4 regions of the Bacillus mesophilum genome follow, and region 4 is predicted to be linked to each of the others. Evidence: riboswitches for the same ligand, from Rfam matches in the RefSeq annotation. Region 4 holds a riboswitch; each other region holds the start of a gene.

Region 1 (3,124 bases), on a different contig from region 4:
AAAATGTTTTTAATCTGCGAATTGGTGAAATAGATATATATGAACAAAGTGGAGATGATCATTTATGCCTGATATTTATAAATGCAAAAACTTTAGCAAGACAGGAAAAATTCAGCTTCCCAGTAAATGGCGGAAAGAGTTTGGCCTGCTGCCCGGCAAGCTTGCTGAACTTACGTATGCAAAGAAACAGGTGGTTATTCAAAAAGCACGGTCAGGTACAACAAATAATAAAAGAATTATTACCGAAGGCGGGGCAATATATATTCCAAAAGAACTGCAGCTGCTGCTCAATGTTGATTGTGAGCATGAATATTGTCTATTCATTGATGCAATAAATGAAACATTTATATTGCGAGTTCTTGATGCTGACTAATTCGGCTAAGCTCCAGCAGCTTTAATAATAAAAAAGCAAAACGGTTCTTTATCAAAAAAAACGCACTCATTCAATATCTCCATTACGAGATTGAATAGTGCTGAACTTAATATGTAAGCTGATTTTCGCTGCAATTACTGCTGTCTTTCACCCAATTTTTATTGAGGATAAAAAAAGGGGCTTAACAAATTCTCTTTCCGATCAATTTTGACAATGATATACAAAAGTTTGTCCATTCCTTAGGATAAGAATCGTTACCTTTCATTTTGTATATCTTCCCTTTCGTTATAAGCTTTACATCCCAATAAGTATCTTCCAGCCTCAAACCATCGTCTTCATAAAATTCTAACCAGTTCCATATCCGATAACGATACATTTGCCTTTTGAACGAAGCAAGATTACCTGCTCTTTTAGGAAGCCTTTTGGTATTAGAATGTCTGCTTAAATGCCACTCAAAATAATGAAAATGATGTTGGACAAAATCTATATTTATTTTATACCAAGGACCCGGATGGCCGCCTAAAGAAACGCGCAATCGAATGGGGTCTTTATTAGGATCAATCATAATAGAACCGTCTTGGACTTTGAACAAATCTTTCTTACGAGTAATTATTGCTTCAACGTCAGCTATTTGTACGGTTTCTCCTCCATCACCTTTTTCATTCTTTTCATTTATCTCATCACATAATGCAGGCATTGTTATGGGACCTTTATTGTCTATGATATCTAATATTGTATCGAACATACTCAAAACTCTCCCCCCAAAGCACTCCTTGGTAAATAACTTAATACTATCTTACCTTTTTTTTCTTATGATAAAACCAAAACCTCTTATGGATATTTTACGCATTTGTTAGAAAAGCTAACACTGGGAGGTGTTACAATGGATAACAAAAACTTCGGGAATAATAAGCTGCCGTCGTTCACGAAGCTGGATGATCGGATAATTGCTAAGCATTCTTCAAGTCCATCTCTAGTCATTCGCATGAATCTAGACGAAGAAAACTCCACAGAAAAAAATCCTTATTTTAATGGTTCAAATGAAAAGGAAATTAAAGAATATTTCGAGGAATAAGAAATAGAATAAAAGGGATCGTATTGTGATATCCGGAAAGTTTATCACTTGCTATTTCATAATAAAAATTATATTATTTCAAAAAACGTTTGACATCTATGATTTAATGCGTTAAATTAATAATCAAGTTTTAACAAAACAAAATACGAACACACTTCTTATCAAGAGAGGTTGAGGGACTGGCCCTATGACACCTCGGCAGCGGAATCTAATTCTGTGCCAACTCCAGCAAGCACGGCTTGAAAGATAAGAAGAGGTCATGACGTTTATTATTTATTGCCCTCTTCTTATTTTAGAAGAGGGTTTTTATTTTAACTAAATAACATTCTTATCTAGAGAGGCGGAGGGACTGGCCCTATGACACCTCGGCAGCGGCTTCCATATGAAGTTTGTGCCAAATCCAGCAAGCTGAAGAGCTTGAAAGATAAGGAGAACGAATTGCAGTATTTTTTTGCAGGTCTCCTTCTTTCTTTCAAGAAGGAGACTTTTTTATTGTAAAGGAGTTAAGGCGCTTGCGCTTCTCTTAAGAAACACAACTGGAAATGGAGATGAAAAGTTTGATTGAATTTCAGCAGCTCAGAAAGGTATACGAAAGTGGCGGACAGCAGGTTGCTGCGCTTAACGGTATCGACCTAAAAATCAATAAAGGAGAAATATTTGGGGTGATCGGTTTTAGCGGTGCAGGTAAAAGCTCGCTCATTCGCTGTGTGAACCTGCTTGAACGTCCGACATCTGGTCATGTCATTGTAGATGGACACGACCTTACTTCCCTATCTGTCAAAGAGGTCAGAAAAGTTAAAAAGAATATCGGGATGATTTTTCAGCATTTTAATCTATTAAACTCTAAAACTGTTTTTGCCAATGTCGCAATGCCGCTTACATTAGTGAATACACCTAAGGAACAGATCAAGAAACGTGTTGAAGAGCTGCTAGAGTTTGTGGGTCTAGCTGACAAAGCAGATAATTACCCTGACCAGCTCTCTGGAGGACAGAAACAGCGAATTGGTATTGCGAGAGCCTTAGCAACCCAGCCTTCCATATTGCTTTGTGACGAAGCAACATCTGCATTGGACCCGCAGACAACAAGCTCTATTTTGCAGCTTTTGAAAAAAATAAATAAAGAATACAACATTACTATTTTAATCATTACCCATGAAATGTCTGTTATTAGAGAAATATGTGATCGGGTTGCCGTCATTGAAGCCGGAAAAATTATTGAGGAAGGAACTGTTTTTGACGTCTTCTCTTCTCCAACAACATCAACAGCAAGAAATTTCGTCAGCACGGTCATGAATGACCAGCTTCCTGAATCGATCAAGGAACTGATTCAGCAGCACGCCGGCATGCAAAAAATCTTCCGCATTAACTTTGTCGGAAACAAAGCTGGACAGCCGCTATTATCGGAAATTTCCAAGAAGTTTGATATTCATATTAATGTCCTTTTTGGCAATATTACAGAATTGCAGGGAACTCCGTTTGGCAACTTAATTGTAGAGTTCCAAGGTGACGAAAAAGAAATTGCCCGCACCTTAACTTATATCCAAGAAAAGGATATCAGCATTAAGGAGGTGAATGAACATGCTAGCTAATACAGATCAAATTATCGAAGCTCTGATTGAAACGATTCAAATGGTCACTTTTTCTCTTTTGTTTTCGACCCTGCTTGGACTGCCGCT
Region 2 (3,124 bases), on a different contig from region 4:
GAATAAGGAAAAATCTGCACCTGCATAGCGGACAAGTTTTCCAAGCGCTAATGAACTTGATAATCCATAGAAGTCTGAAGAAATGAATGCTCCGCTAAACGCAGGGTGAGCCATAAACGGCAAAGCAATTTCATCGTCTTCAGCTAATTCATGGAGAACATCCAGCCCATATGTATGAACATTAAAAAGAAGTGCATCTGCCCCGAGCTCCTTTGCCCTTCTGGCTTGGTCACGCAGCTTAGATGTCCGCCCGGTTAAGTTGACTGCATATAGAGTTCGGTGTCCAGTTTCTTCGTAAACATTCTGTAAAATTTCTCTAGATGACACAATGCGTTTATCAAAAGGAGTAAGCTCGTTCTCAAATAAGATTTCATCATCTTTTACAAGATCTACTCCGCCTAATGCTTGATTTTTCAGCTGTTCATTTAAAAAAGGTAAATTCCGGCCAATAACTCCTTTAAAAATACTCATGACGAGTGGCCGATCAAATACTTCAATCGACTCTCTTATCTGGGAAATTCCAAAGCGGGGACCAGGAAAGTGAGCTGTGATATCTGAATCAAATTCAAGGTCCAAAAGTTTTATTTCTCCGTCTAAAGAGAGCTTGCCAAAAACAGTTGTTAAAATGGCAGGCAAATCAGCAGTAAAGTTGGCGGAAGGATAAGCAATTTTCCCTTCTGCCCTTACTTCGCCAAAGCGGGAAGGATGCTCATCATCAAAGAATTCTTTTACTGACACAACTCTGCCTTTATGTTTTCTTAACTGTTCCTGATCAACAGCGTGGAGATCTGTCCATGATCCTACAGTTAACCCAAGGGCAATACTTTCAAGTTTAGATTCCAGTTTTCCGGGCTTTCCGTATATTTGATAGGTTGCAATGATTTCACTCATTTAAATCACTCCTAAACACTTTGATTATAGGGTTTTGCACAGCACGGGATAATAGTTAAACAGCAAAAAACCTCTTCAAATAAGAAGAGGTTAATAAAGGTATTAACAGCTTCTTATCTTCCAGCTTTTGCTGCAAGAATTAGCACCGTGTCCAATTCATTTGGATCGGTTGCCGGGTATCATCGGGCTCGTCCCTCCACCTGCTCTTGATAAGAAAATGAAATTTTATAAATTGACTGAATATATCCCGTATTATTACATCAGTCATTCATTCTGTCAATTATGAATTTTGTAAATTAAGGTTATTAGAATATACGATTGAAAATTGAATTTATTCTTGTGAATAAATTGAAAGACACTTGGCCTTATAGGGTATTACTGCTTAAAAACTATATTACGGAGGATGCAGCTTAAAAAAAAGAATCAATTTTCAATGCATTTATTAAACATGTTTAACCTTGAAGGAATTAAAAAAACATTTGACATATTCAGAAAAGTGATGCTAACATTTTCCTCAAGTAAACAACTTGAATATGTAATTTATACTCTTATCCAGAGCTGGCGGAGGGAAATTTGGCCCGATGAAGCCCAGCAACCGACCGTAATATCGTTGTGAGACGAGGCGCAGTTAAATCGCGCCAGAGGGCACGGTGCTAATTCCATTCAGAGAGAATTCTTTCTGAGAGATAAGAGGCGATAGATAATTTCGATTGCCTCTTTCTGATGAAGGAGGCATTTTTAATTTTGCTCATATAAAAATGCCGGCTTCGTATAACTCAGCAATTATATTGAGAGGAGTGGCGGCATGGCCATATTAGCAAAACAATCATACGAAAGCTTAACAGAGGATACAGCAATTAATTTAGCTAAAGAACTGAACCTTTTTCCTGAACACGCATCGTTATCTTGCAGTGAAATAGGTGATGGAAACTTAAATTTGGTTTTCAAGATTAGTGATAGGATAACAGGCACAAGTGTCATTATTAAACAGGCACTTCCATATGCAAAAGTTGTAGGAGAAAGCTGGCCGCTGACAATCAAGCGGTCAACGATCGAAGCCAACGCTTTAATAAAACATGGTGAATATGTGCCTCATCTAGTTCCAAAAGTGTTTGCAGCAGATGAACATTTAGCTGTTACCGTTATAGAGGATTTATCACATTTGGAAATAGCTAGAACTGGTCTGATCAACGGAGCTGAGTATCCTAATCTATCAAAAGATATTGGAGAATATTTAGCAAAGACACTTTTTTTAACCTCTGATTTTGCACTTCATCCTTTTGAAAAAAAACGCCTTGCAGCACAATTTTCTAACCCGGAACTATGCAAAATCACGGAGGACTTGGTTTTTACAGATCCATTCTTTAACCATGATTCGAATGATTATGAACCGGAGCTTGCTGAACTAGTTTATGAACTTTGGAAAAACACAGACCTAAAGGTTGAAGCAGCTAAATTGAAAAGGTCATTTGTAACAGAAGCAGAATCCCTTTTACATGGAGATTTGCATACTGGCAGTATTTTTGCAGGTCCTACAGAAACAAAGGTCATTGATCCGGAATTTGCTTTTTATGGTCCTATTGGTTTTGATGTCGGCCAATTTATCGGCAACTTACTATTTCAGTCTATTGTCAGAACAGGTGTAAAAAGAGAAAAAATTCATACTCACATAAAAACGACCTGGGATGTTTTTTATTCGACATTTTCTGAATTATGGGAAAGTCATAATATTGAACCTTTTTCGAAAACAGAGGGAGTGAAAGAGGATTTTTTACAAAAAGTTTTCAAGGATACTCTAGGCTTCGCTGGCTGTGAACTGATTCGCAGAACGATCGGACTATCTCATGTAAAAGACCTGGATGGAATTGAGCCTAAAGATCAGAGAATTTTGTTAAAGAAAAGGGCCATTGAACTTGGGACGGCACTCATCTTAAACAGAAGTGAATGGACTTCTATTACAGATCTCATTGGCAGACTGGAGGAGGATATATCATGACAGTTCCAGTTTCTATTCTTTGGAATGAAGATCAGCTAACCATTTTAAATCAGCAAAAGCTGCCGCATGTTATTGAATATATACATTTAGACAATATAGAAGCTGCTTTTGATGCGATTGTCAGTTTAAAGGTTCGAGGAGCACCTGCTATCGGAATCACAGCTGCCTATGGTTTGGCAATCGGAGCAAGTCAATCCTCAGCAGATAATTTAGAGGACTTTCAACAGGAGCTTCATG
Region 3 (3,124 bases), on a different contig from region 4:
CATGGGTCTGCAAAACCCTGATCACCGGTTCAAATCCGGTTGCCGCCTCCATAATTGTTCAGAAACGCCGGGGTGGCGGAACTGGCAGACGCACAGGACTTAAAATCCTGCGGTAGGTGACTACCGTACCGGTTCGATTCCGGTCCTCGGCACTTTTAGAAGTGCCATTTAATATTTTATATGCCGGTGTGGCGGAATTGGCAGACGCGCACGACTCAAAATCGTGTTCCTTCTGGAGTGTCGGTTCGACCCCGACCACCGGTATCATTTAGTTGATATTGAATCGTTAATATAAAATCAAGCTCATAATCCTAGAAACTACAAGGATCATGAGCTTTTTTTTTCTAACTATTCATAGTGATTGATATAAAATCATTTCATTCTCCACAATATTAAAACTCCCACCAAAAAACACATAGACAAAGCCATCTCTGACTCTGTCTACTTTACTATTCTCAATATACCCTCAGCTCTAAGAACAAGACTCAAACAACTCAATTCTCTCCCAATGCACATCAGTTAACTCTTTCTCCAGTTCATCTCTTTGCAATTTAATTTCCTTCAAAGTAGCTTTCACAAGGTCATACATTTCTTCTGTCTGTGACATGGCATCGTTAATTTTTCCATGGACCATCCAATCGACAACGATACCATCAAAGAAGTAATCGGCAACAGTAAGCATATTGCCGATATCGTAATCATGGTCAAAATGCTTTTTAAGATCCAGCAGCTCTTCTCGAAATTGTCGGAGGGTGTGCTGGGCATCATGGATGAGATCCTGGGCGCTATTGTAGCGGCTATGTTTTACAAAAGTAGAAATAGTGCCGCCGCCGAACATATCAAAGGTCGACCAATTATGTGCAGATTCTAATTCGTCCAGTGCCTCATCTAACTGATGTTTTGCTTTTTGTCCGACTTCAATTGCTTCATTGTACTCCTTTAAGCCTGCAAACAACTCTGCTTCTTTTTCTGAAAGGGTGTATAATTGGTCGTTCCAAAATGAATCAGTATCGCGGATTAACTGTTCTTTTTCTTTTATAATTGCTTCGTATTCCACATCAGCATTTGCTACAGATGTAAGCTCCATTTCAAACTTTCTTATCTCATCTTCCATGTCAGCGATGGTTTCCATCGCTTCCTTATACTTAAGCTTCATAGCTGCAATTAGCTGTTCTTCTTGATCAATCTTCTCAAGTTTTTTACCAATTAAAGAATAAAAAATATTGGCAAGGGTGAAGGATTCAAAACGGCTAACATCTTCCTTTTTCTCTTCTAACATATGCATATACATGTCCCGTTTTTGTATTTCTAACTGTAAATCGGCCTTTAAGCGTTCCAAATGATCCTCATACTTCTCTTTTTTCCTCAAATCATCCTTCACAATGAGTAACTTTTCATTTAGCTCAGTAAACATTTGCGCTCCCCCTATACAGCTCTTTATTGTATATACGGAACTGGCAGAATAAGGTTTCAAATTTGCAGGGAACTTTGCACTATTCGGATATAGTTACTAAAAGGCAATACTGAAAGCGTAGATGATATAGCGGTCATACGCTTTTCCGCCACTTTATGGTAAGTGCGGTGCTGTGAGAGAGGCGAAAAGTCTCTAATAGTATCATTTTAAAAAGAACAAAACTGTCAATTTAGTATTTTTAGATTTATATATAATTATTAGAACAATCAAAAAAACACTTGACCTCCATTTAATTTATCGCTAAACTAAGTCCATCGCATATATACTATTAACAACTTAATAATATTTCTTATCCAGAGAGGTGGAGGGACTGGCCCTATGATACCTCGGCAACAGACAATTTGTACTGTGCCAATTCCAGCAAGCAATGCTTGATAGATAAGAAGAGTAGGTTTTATTTATTTTAAAGTAAAGATCTCTTCTGATATCAGAAGGGATCTTTTTTTGGGGTTTGTATGAAGAGTAGAAAACCAGAAACATTTTTACTAAGAAAAATTCATTATGAAAAGGAGATACAATCATGAGTAATTCTTTTGATGCGGATTTCGCGGTTGTTGGTTTAGGTTCAATGGGGAGTTTTGCTTTTTGGCAGCTTGCAAAAAGAAATGAGAAGGTAATTGGGTTCGAACAATTTAAGCCAGGGCATGATCAAGGTGCTGGGCATGGGGAAACAAGAATTTTTCGGACGGCTTATGGAGAAGGTGTAGATTATGTTCCATTACTGCAGGAAGCACGTACGCTTTGGCGGGAATTAGAAGCTGAAACCAATGTGGAGCTATACACCGAAAATGGAGGAACGATGTTTGGCCCAGCAGGTGATGCTTTTATTGAAACGGTTGAAGAAAGTGTGCATACATATAATCTTCCGCATAAAGCGTTGAGTGTGGAAGAAGCTAGGAACGAATTTTCTCAGATACAGTTTAAGGACGATCAAAAGGTCATATATGAAGAATTTGCTGGATATGTTCGCCCGGAATTAGCGATTGAAACAGCGGTAAAGCGTGGAGAGGAACTGGGAGGCAAAGTCTATTCAGATACAGCAGTAACCTCAATTGAGCATGATAAGGATGGTGTAACTATTTCCACTGGAGAACAGGAATTTAGAGTGAAAAAGGTGATTGTATCTGCTGGCGGATGGACGAATAGTCTTTTACCTCAGCTTAATTTTCCTCTTAAGTTAGAGCGTCAGGTTTTGGTTTGGTATGATGCGAAAAATCCTGAGCAGTTTACTTCTGATGTATTCCCAATCTTTTCAAGAGTAGTGGATGGAGTAGGTTTTTATGGTTTTCCAAGTCTTGATGGAAAAACAGTGAAAGTGGCCATTCATCATGGTGGAGGAGATCTCATTGATCATCCAAGTGAAGTTGATCGGGAAATCCACGAAAAAGATGTGGAGCCTGTGACGAGACTTGTGAAGGAATACCTGCCGAATCTTATACCTGCACCTGTTAAAGTGAAGACGTGCTTCTATACAAATACACCGGATGAGCATTTTATTCTTGGAGAAGCACCAGGGTTATCAAATGTTATTCTGCTTGGACCAATGGCAGGACATGGGTTTAAATTCGCACCGGTTATCGGGAAAATAGGTGCAGAATTAGCTGTTGGTGAAACTCCCGAGTTAGCAATCGAAATTTTTAGTCCGAATCG
Region 4 (3,124 bases):
TTCAGCACGAAGAGCGTCAGCTTTGTCAGTGCGCTCCCATGGAAGATCTAAGTCTGTACGGCCAAAGTGTCCGTATGCAGCAGTCTGCTTGTAGATTGGACGGCGCAGATCAAGCATATTAATAATGCCTGCTGGGCGCAAGTCAAAGTTGTTTCGTACAACATCAACAAGAACATCCTCAGATACCTTGCCAGTTCCAAAGGTGTCTACAGAAATGGATACAGGCTGTGCTACACCAATTGCGTATGCAAGCTGAACTTCAACTTTATCAGCTAATCCAGCTGCTACAAGGTTCTTAGCAACATAACGAGCAGCATAAGCGGCAGAACGGTCCACTTTAGTTGGATCCTTGCCAGAGAATGCGCCGCCGCCATGGCGTGCATAGCCGCCGTACGTATCAACAATAATCTTACGTCCGGTTAAGCCAGCGTCCCCTTGAGGTCCGCCGATTACGAAACGGCCAGTAGGATTAATGAAATATTTAGTGTTTTCGTCAATTAACTCACTTGGTACAACAGGGTTAATGACATATTCTTTTAAATTACGCTGAATTTGCTCTAATGTCACTTCAGGGTGGTGCTGAGTAGAAATAACAATTGTATCAATGCGAACTGGTTTGTTATTTTCGTCATACTCAACTGTTACCTGTGTTTTACCATCAGGGCGCAAGTAAGGAAGGATTTCCTCTTTGCGAACTTCTGTTAAGCGGCGTGATAATTTATGAGCCAATGAAATCGGAAGCGGCATAAGCTCCTTTGTTTCATTACAAGCAAATCCGAACATTAAACCTTGGTCTCCTGCTCCAATTGCTTCAATTTCTTCATCGCTCATCTGGCCTTCACGGGCTTCAAGAGCCTGATCAACACCCATAGCAATATCTGCTGACTGCTCATCAATTGATGTTAAAACAGAACATGTTTCAGCATCAAATCCATATTTCGCACGTGTATAGCCAATTTCTTTAACTGTTTCACGAACAATCTTTGGAATATCTACATATGTAGAAGTTGTAATTTCTCCAGCAACTAATACAAGCCCTGTTGTTACAGACGTTTCTGCAGCAACACGTGCATTTGCATCCTTTGAAAGAATAGCATCTAAAATAGCATCAGAAATCTGGTCACAAATTTTATCCGGATGACCTTCAGTTACTGATTCAGAAGTAAACAAACGGCGTTTTGTTGACATCTGGGTTCCTCCCTAACTTCAAATTGGCAAGATTATTGTATGACAATGAATCTTAAATTGATACGGAACTCATTCCCTTAGTAGTATGAAATAAACATGGCGATTTTATTATAATTGGTCGAAAATCAGCGGGTACAGAAAGTTAAATCCGCTTGATTCTGCCGCCATAAAAAAGCGTCTGACTGCAAAATAAAAAACCTTCCCACAAGTGAAAAGGTTGAAAGCAAATCAATTCGCGCCTTTCACTCTTATCGTTCAAGGACTAGATCCTTGCTTCAGGTTAGCACCTTTGCCTTATTTAAAAAATAAGCAGGTTGCTGGGTTTCATAGGGCCTGTCCCTCCACCAGCTCGGGATAAGAGAGTATCCGTTCAACTGTAAATATTAGCGCACAAGTCTAAAGGATGTCAATTTATTTTTCTAAACTAATTCTAATTCCTTATTAAACCAATCGGATTTATTACAAAGCACAGCTTCCATCATCACATTTTCGTCTGAAGAATTTATGTCTATTTTTAGCAACCATCATATAAATGGGCTTCCCAATAAGGGGCATGAGCGGGAGGTACATCAATAGACCGGGCACAAAAGCAGGCGGGCATTGTAGCATAATCAATCTTACGGCATAGAACCCCTTTAAAACTTTTCCACTGCCTGTAATCAGATGGATTTCTTTGCGCAATTCTTTTTGATTGAACCCTGTTTCCCCATTTGTTTTTTCATATTCCTGCAGAGAAACCCATTTTATTTTATCCAGCCAATCGAGCTTTTCGAAAAGACGTCTCGACTCCTTGCATAATGAACAAGTTCCATCATATAAAACGGTCATTTTCATTTTGATCAGCTCATTTCTCTGTTTTCTCTATTTTAACATTACCATTATAAGTATGTAAAAAAACATTCAGGGAGGGTTGCACATTTATTTAATTCTTTTTTCATAACACACACAAATAGTATAGACTATTCATATAAATGTGTTATACTATTTGAGAGATGTAATCACTTTCATACTTTGTACTACTAATTCTAAAAAAAGGAAGGTATTCATCAGATGAACTCTGTTAGCCTGTCGAACGGATTATCACAACTATTAAATTCCGAGCATACTCAAACTCAGCTTTCTGTCCCGCAGCTTGTTGAAAAAGTATTAAAAAGGGGCGAAGGTGTGTTAACCTCTACCGGCGCAGTTCGTGCCACTACTGGAACATATACAGGACGTTCCCCTAAAGATAAGTATATTGTTGAAGAAGCTTCAACGATTGATAAAATTGATTGGGGCCCTGTAAACCAGCCGATTTCTGAAGAAGCATTTTCCCGTTTATATGACAAAGTCCTGACTTATTTAAAAAATCAAGATGAAGTTTTTGCCTTTAAAGGATATGCAGGTGCAGATGCAAAACATCGCCTTCCCATTCAAGTAATCAATGAATACGCATGGCATAATTTGTTTGCACATCAGCTCTTTATCCGACCAGCCGCTGATGAGCTGCCGGGTCATAAGTCTGAATTTACTGTTATTTCAGCTCCAAACTTTAAAGCAGATCCTAAAATTGACGGCACAGGATCCGAAACTTTTATTATTATTTCATTTGAACGGCGCACGGTGCTGATTGGCGGAACAGAATATGCTGGAGAAATGAAAAAATCAATTTTTTCGGTTATGAATTATATACTTCCTGAAAACGGAATCCTCCCGATGCATTGCTCAGCCAATGTCGGAAGAGAAGGCGATGTTGCCTTATTTTTTGGATTATCCGGAACTGGGAAAACAACCTTATCAGCTGATAATAACCGCCGTTTAATTGGAGATGATGAGCACGGCTGGTCACCGAATGGCGTGTTTAATATTGAAGGCGGCTGCTATGCAAAATGCATTAATCTTGCAGCTGAAAAAGAGCCGCAGATTTTCAATGCCATCCGTTTTGGAGCAGTTCTTG

The links. A riboswitch is a leader RNA that binds a small molecule or an ion and turns the genes downstream of it on or off. The one in region 4 is predicted to bind S-adenosylmethionine.
Region 1: it holds a riboswitch for S-adenosylmethionine, as region 4 does, so the genes downstream of both, F7732_RS20330 (methionine ABC transporter ATP-binding protein) here and metK (methionine adenosyltransferase) in region 4, are expected to answer to the same signal.
Region 2: it holds a riboswitch for S-adenosylmethionine, as region 4 does, so the genes downstream of both, mtnK (S-methyl-5-thioribose kinase) here and metK (methionine adenosyltransferase) in region 4, are expected to answer to the same signal.
Region 3: it holds a riboswitch for S-adenosylmethionine, as region 4 does, so the genes downstream of both, solA (N-methyl-L-tryptophan oxidase) here and metK (methionine adenosyltransferase) in region 4, are expected to answer to the same signal.

What each region holds. Positions count from the first base shown of each region.
Region 1 covers NZ_WBOT01000010.1:33,362-36,485, forward strand. Annotated here, with positions in the region: gene F7732_RS20315 (hypothetical protein) at 65-373, shown strand; gene F7732_RS20320 (hypothetical protein) at 555-1,124, opposite strand; gene F7732_RS20325 (hypothetical protein) at 1,257-1,448, shown strand; SAM riboswitch class I at 1,604-1,701, shown strand; SAM riboswitch class I at 1,774-1,879, shown strand; gene F7732_RS20330 (methionine ABC transporter ATP-binding protein) at 2,006-3,037, shown strand; gene F7732_RS20335 (methionine ABC transporter permease) at 3,027-3,124, shown strand, end outside.
Region 2 covers NZ_WBOT01000010.1:70,585-73,708, reverse strand. Annotated here, with positions in the region: gene F7732_RS20510 (2,3-diketo-5-methylthiopentyl-1-phosphate enolase) at 1-891, opposite strand, end outside; SAM riboswitch class I at 1,002-1,107, opposite strand; SAM riboswitch class I at 1,437-1,584, shown strand; gene mtnK (S-methyl-5-thioribose kinase) at 1,697-2,887, shown strand; gene mtnA (S-methyl-5-thioribose-1-phosphate isomerase) at 2,884-3,124, shown strand, end outside.
Region 3 covers NZ_WBOT01000005.1:258,866-261,989, reverse strand. Annotated here, with positions in the region: tRNA gene F7732_RS16680 (tRNA-Cys) at 1-51, shown strand, start outside; tRNA gene F7732_RS16675 (tRNA-Leu) at 67-152, shown strand; tRNA gene F7732_RS16670 (tRNA-Leu) at 183-264, shown strand; gene F7732_RS16665 (hypothetical protein) at 473-1,414, opposite strand; SAM riboswitch class I at 1,761-1,859, shown strand; gene solA (N-methyl-L-tryptophan oxidase) at 1,995-3,124, shown strand, end outside.
Region 4 covers NZ_WBOT01000013.1:3,109-6,232, reverse strand. Annotated here, with positions in the region: gene metK (methionine adenosyltransferase) at 1-1,188, opposite strand, end outside; SAM riboswitch class I at 1,434-1,549, opposite strand; gene F7732_RS21420 (thiol-disulfide oxidoreductase DCC family protein) at 1,648-2,022, opposite strand; gene pckA (phosphoenolpyruvate carboxykinase (ATP)) at 2,239-3,124, shown strand, end outside.